DNA from 2 places in the Jeotgalibacillus sp. 10bf12 genome. Region 1 is predicted to be linked to the other one. Evidence: riboswitches for the same ligand, from Rfam matches in the RefSeq annotation. Region 1 holds a riboswitch; the other holds the start of a gene.
The links. A riboswitch is a leader RNA that binds a small molecule or an ion and turns the genes downstream of it on or off. The one in region 1 is predicted to bind cyclic di-GMP.
Positions count from the first base shown of each region.

Region 2: another riboswitch for cyclic di-GMP. It lies ahead of DH10bf12_RS02525 (amidase); the one in region 1 lies ahead of DH10bf12_RS09155 (anti-repressor SinI family protein).

Region 1 is NZ_CP200276.1:1,743,476-1,746,674, reverse strand. Features, by position in the region: gene DH10bf12_RS09165 (adenine deaminase C-terminal domain-containing protein) at 1-517, opposite strand, end outside; gene DH10bf12_RS09160 (helix-turn-helix domain-containing protein) at 846-1,166, shown strand; gene DH10bf12_RS09155 (anti-repressor SinI family protein) at 1,225-1,371, opposite strand; cyclic di-GMP riboswitch class I at 1,405-1,502, opposite strand; gene purD (phosphoribosylamine--glycine ligase) at 2,016-3,199, opposite strand, start outside.
Region 2 is NZ_CP200276.1:554,159-557,357, reverse strand. Features, by position in the region: gene DH10bf12_RS02535 (ABC transporter ATP-binding protein) at 1-274, shown strand, start outside; gene DH10bf12_RS02530 (ABC transporter permease) at 271-1,038, shown strand; cyclic di-GMP riboswitch class I at 1,088-1,172, shown strand; gene DH10bf12_RS02525 (amidase) at 1,214-2,086, shown strand; gene DH10bf12_RS02520 (GGDEF domain-containing response regulator) at 2,212-3,199, shown strand, end outside.

The sequences.
Region 1 (3,199 bases):
GGTCATCAAGCCATGACAATACTTCTCCATTTGTAAAAACTTCTTCTTCATTACGCATCTCTGTCTGTGAATCCAGCCTGCTCCACCAGTAATAAGTAAGTGGTGATGTTTTAAACTGCTGCATGAAAGGAAGCGCTTTCTTTTTGTCACATAATAAAAGGAGCATTAAATTATCCTGAATAAAAGTCGTTGTCCCACGCTTTGCTGCATATTCTCCAAAGCTGTGTGGATTATAGAGCTGAAAAGGATGAACATGCGGTTCAATGTAACCCGGCACAATCCACTTATCCTCAAGATAAAGCACTTCAGTTCCATTCTGATTTTCAGGCATGTCGCTCCCTGCATAAATAATTCTATCCTGATATATCCATATATTACCTTTAACCCATTGGTGAAGAACTGAATTCAGGTAATTCGTATCTGCAAGTACAAGATCAGGTGATTTTTTCCCTTCCAAGATGGAAGTGTGGTCTCTTAAATGACTAATCTTCCACGGGAATCTCTGTTCCACTCTCATCACTCCAATAATTCCTCTAAAAGTTTCATTAAGCTTACCATATTTTACGCGTTACCGCACGAAAGAAATGTGTCTTTTTCTTGATTATGTGCATAAATGAACATTATCCTAACAAAATACATTTTTTTACATTATTTTTTTGACTCATGTTTTTTTGCGCACCTGATTAAGCTACACCAGGTGCTTACTGCTCGCCGGCAAATATAAATAAACATTATTTAGATAGAATATTCTGATAAATAATGATAAGGAATCAGTTATTAGTGGTCTTTTTTAGGATGTATGATATTATTTATATAACAATATTTTAGCAAAGAGAGTGATTGTTATGATCGGAGACCGCGTTAAAGCTTTACGAAAAGAAAAGAAAATGTCGCTGACTGAACTGGCTGACCAGGCAGGCGTTGCTAAATCATATATCAGCTCTCTTGAGAGAAATCTTCAAAAAAACCCATCCATTCAATTCTTAGAAAAGATTGCACCAGTACTTGGTGTGACAGTCAACTCTCTGCTCGACCCGGATAGTGATGAAAAAAATGTAGATAGTGAATGGGTGAACCTTGCAAAAACGGCAATGGAATCCGGAATCTCCAAAGAACAATTCAAAGAATTTATAGAATTTAATAAATGGCGGATCAATCAAAAGTAGCCTGTGCAGCATAGTTGCTTTGCACAGGCTACTTTATGAATTACGATCACTTTTACCCTTACCCAACAACTAAATCATTCCTCCTCCAATCGGCAGAACCTGCTCCTTCCAGGAAATCTCTGATATCCTCCACCGGGATTCCTGCTTGTACAGCCTCTTCGATCAGCGCCATCCATTCAACATCTACTTCATTTTTACGACCCATAACATTCCCTCCTAAAATACTTTCTACAGTACTTCAGGCGGCTCAGCCGTCATAGCTCCCTTATCTCTTTATTGGCCTTAGACCCGTTAGCTTTGCGTCCCATTTTTTCAAATGGTTTGCCTTTTTCTGTTCTCTCATAGCGATTGCGGCATCTGGGATTCTCCTAGGGCTTAAAGGTAGTGAATAGGTATAATTTCTGTTATGAACTAATATTACCACCTGGATTATCGCAAATAAATAGTCCTATTTACCTAAATTTTCTGACTTTTTCAACATTAAATTTATGTTACAATGTTTCGTTTGTATTATTTTGCGGAATGCTGGTACGCAGATTGACGGATATGCTGATTTAGTTCGTAATAAGAGATTGCTCTGAGAGATGGATATGCAGTGAGATCTTCCCCGCACACCGGACAAAACCAGGTTTCTCCAGCGCCACTGCTATAAGATGAGCGCGTGCATGTAGGACATTCTTTTCGTACCATTCGATCACCTCTTGTTCTTTATAGAGAATATAAGTATCTTCATTATATGTCAGAACAGATGAATCGCAACTTCCATATAAGCTGCATACAGGTACGAAAAGAATGATTTTCATCTACATACTCTCATTTGCACCAATTTGGTTATACTTACGGAAAATTCTAACTTCTATTTAATCCTTTATTGCCGATATCTTTTCTGTAAAAAAAGTGGTCTGTATGCACCCGGTTTAATGCCTGATATACTTTTTCTCTGGCAGCTTCAACGCTTGCACCGGAGCCTGCTGCAAGAAGCACTCTGCCTCCATCAGATACAATTTGTGCGTTTTTTATTTTAGTACCTGCATGGTAGAAGAACGTATCTGCCTCTAAAACTGGTTGTACAGAATGCTCTTTTTCATAAGCGCCAGGATATCCTTCTGATGCAAGCACCACACCTACGACAGTGTCATCATTCCATTCCACATCAGCTGTTTGATGATTAAGGAGGTTCAGCAGGATCTCTGCAAGATCAGAGTCCATGCGGTGAAGAACCACTTGTGTCTCAGGATCGCCAAAACGCGCATTAAACTCAATCACTTTAGGTCCATCTTCAGTCAGGATTAATCCTGCATACAGAACACCTGTAAAAGGAGTGCCTTCTTTTATCATTGCCTGGACGACAGGCTTTATAATTTCATTCATCGCCTGTTCCTCAGTGGATGATGGCAAATGAGTAACTGGTGAGTATGCACCCATTCCACCTGTATTTGGCCCTTCATCATTGTCATAGGCTCTTTTATGGTCCTGAGCAAGAGCCAATGGAATAATAGATTCTTCATTAACAAGACACATAAATGAAAACTCTTCGCCAGCCAGAAAATCCTCTACGACAATTTTTGCAGAAGATGCACCGAAGCGGTTGTGCTCCAGCATATCTTCAGCGGCTTCAAGCGCCTCAGCTTCTGTCATTGCCACGACAACACCTTTTCCTGCTGCAAGACCATCCGCCTTAATGACAATCGGTGCCCCTTTTTTCTCTATGTAAGCAGAGGCCTCCTGAAAGTTCGTAAACGTCTCATACCCTGCTGTTGGAATACTGTACTTTTTCATTAGCTCTTTTGCAAATGCTTTACTGCCTTCAATTGCAGAGGCTTTTTTAGTCGGACCAAACACTTTCAGTCCCTCTGCTTGAAACAGATCTGTCAGTCCTTCAGCAAGCGGCTGCTCCGGACCGATCACAGTAAGTGCGATATCGTTATTTTTCGCGAAAGTCACCAGCTCCTGCTGTTCGGTTTCATTTATATCCACACATTCAGCATGCGCTGCGATCCCTGCATTTCCGGGTGCACAGAACACTTGTCCGA
Region 2 (3,199 bases), 1.2 Mb from region 1:
TGTGATGAAGCCTGAGATTCTGCTGCTGGATGAGATCACTTCATCACTGGACCGTGTCTCACAGCAGGAAATTGAAGAGCTGATTGTCAGAATTAATGAGACATATCACACAACAATTATGTGGATCACGCACAACCTGAAACAGGCACTCTCGATTGGCGAATATACGTGGGTCATGATGGACGGCGAGCTTGTCGAAACAGGGGAGAGCGGTCTGCTGAAGGACCCTCAGAATCCGCGCGTTCAAACCTTTGTAAAGGGGGAAGCGGAATGAGTTTTCTTTTACTGGGTTTATCACTGATTTTCGTATTAATTCCTCTTGTACTCTCGAGAACATTGAACCTTGGCCTTGAAAAGGATGCGCTGGTTGCGACAATCAGAGCGATCATCCAGCTTCTTGCGGTTGGTTATATCCTGCAGTTTGTCTTTGATGCTGAAAACTTTTTCTATATTTTCTTAATGGTTGTTTTAATTATCGGAGCCGCTGTTCAAAATGCACGTAAAAAAGGCGTCTCCATTAAAGGGATCACGTGGAAACTAATTGTCACATTTGTCTTTATTGAAGTGTTAACGCAGGGGATTTTACTAGGTTTGAATATTACGCCTGCCACTGCGCAGTATATTATTCCAATCAGCGGTATGGTCATTGGGAACTCTATGGTTTTATCCATTTTATTTTTAAATCGATTCACATCTGAAATAGAGTCAAGAGAAGCTGAGACTGAGTTGATTCTCTCATTGGGTGGTACGCCGAAGCAGGCGATTCACCGACCTCTTATCTCATCTGTTCAGGCAAGTACGATCCCGACAATTGAAAGCCAGAAGACGATTGGTCTCGTCCAGCTGCCGGGGATGATGAGCGGTCAGATTATTGCAGGTGCAGATCCGCTTCAGGCTGTGATGTTCCAGCTTTTGATTATTTTCCTGCTGCTGACAACAGCTGTTGTAACAAGCGCAATGCTAGGGTTCCTTTCTTATCCGACACTCTTTAATGAACGGATGCAGCTGTTAAAACCTGAGAAAAAACAAAGCAAATAATTTTTGCGTAGACGTACAACTGAAATGATCGTATAATTTTTAAAAATGAATCTGATAAGGGCAAACTTCTCCGAAAGGGAAGGACGCAAAGCCGTGAGCCTGTCTGTTACTCACATGGTTGTCTGGCTGCCGGGTTCTCATTCTATGAGGACCACCTTATAGAATGGAGGACAAAATGAAAAAGGTTATTTGTGCTGCTCTGTTATGTCTGGTTATGGGAATGATGTCAAGTATGGGAATGCCGGCAAAGGCTTCAACGATTGAAAAAGCCACATGGTTATGGAATCCGTGGTCTCTGATTGATGGAACGCCTGAAACGCTGGAGTTTTTATCTGAAAAGCAGGTCACAAAAGTTTATGTGCAAATTGACCGGGACGTCTCTAAAGAGGTCTACCGTGCGTTTATTCAAGGCGCAACAGCAAGAGGGATCGACGTGTATGCGCTTGATGGAGCACCAGACTGGGCTGCACCAAAAGGATATCTTCAGCTCAGACAGACGTTAGGATGGGTGGAGCAGTATCAGCAGTCTTCAGCAGCAGAATCCGATTTTAAAGGCATTCATCTGGATGTGGAGCCCTACCTGTATAGCAGATGGAATTCAAAACGGGGGACTGTCGTTAAAGCCTATCAGTCTCTAATTAAAGAAGCTGCAGTAAAAGCAGATCAGTTACATATCAGAATGGAAGCTGACGTTCCTTTCTGGTTTGATGAGATTAAATATAAAAATACGTACGGAAGCGGGCTGCTTTCTGACTGGGTGCAGCAGCATACTGACGGTATTACGATTATGGCGTACCGTGATTCCGCTAAAGCGATTGTCCCATTAACGCTGCACGAGCTGACTACTGGTCAAAGGCTTGGGAAGCCTGTTGTGATTGGTGTTGAAACAGGTCAGACAGCTGAAGGTGATTTTCTGACGTTTTATCAGGAAAGCGAATCTGTGATGAATCATGAGCTTGATCAGGTCTATCAGCAGGTAAAAAATTATACGAGCTTTAAAGGTTTTGCGATTCACCATACTGAAAGCTGGAGAGCGCTTAAGCCTTAAGATTCAAAAGAACTTTTCCAAAATTTACGGGAAAGTTCTTTTTCGTTGTTAAAAGAGTTGTATAATAGGGAAAAAAGAACGAAAAAAGGATTGTAAATACGAACATTTACATAGGATGTGGGCAGATGAGTAAAAAATATCAGGACATGCTGAATAAAAGGATTGAACAGACGGTAATGGAATGGGGTGCAAAAGGTGCCGTTACCGAAGATGAACTCTATCGTTTTTTTCACGGACTAAAAGGCACCGCAGGGACAATTGGGCTGATGGATTTATCTGACCAGGCGGAACAGGCTCTGGCGGAGCTGCGTGAAGATGGTGCACGAATTTTAACAGGTGGAGAGTGGAGGAAATTCTTTACATCAGCGCAGACCGCAGCGTTTAATCAGGAAGCAGCTGCGATCGAGCAACTAGAAAATATTCAGGATGAACTGACCCCTCAACCGGAAGCGATCCCATTTATTCTGATGATCGAAAAGGACGTTGAGTTCATTAAAAGAATGAAAGGCTTTCTAGAAGCACATGATTTTCAGGTGATTACAACTATGAACCTATCAAAGGGACTTGAACATTACTATGATCTATCGCCGGATTTATTGATCGTGGATCTTGATTTGTTATCTGAGGGTGATGAGTTATTAATTAGTGAAATGATGAAAAAAGCGAGAAAAGACTTAACACCGATTATTATCGTTAGTGGAGCGCTAACGGATGCAAAAAGAATAGAGGCCTATGAAACTGGTGTATTAGATGTAATCGGAAAGCCGATTAACGAAAATATTATTATCCCGTTTTTAAAGAACCGGATCTATCAGCGGAATATGCTGCTTGGTCAAATCAGGAATGATTTCTTAACCGGCGCACTAAAAAGAGATTGCCTTGATCAGGAAGTGTTAAGTGTAACTAAAAAAATGATTGATGGAAAAATGGATTCTGCTGTTTTCGCTATGATAGACCTTGATCATTTTAAGCAGGTGAACGATACTTACGGCCACCCTGCAGGAGATGAAGTATTAAAGGCTTTTGCAAAAATCATACTGGAAACCAAAGAGCCGGGTGAAAGGTTGATCCGTTTTGGAGGAGAAGAATTCTCTGTGATCTTACCTGATACAA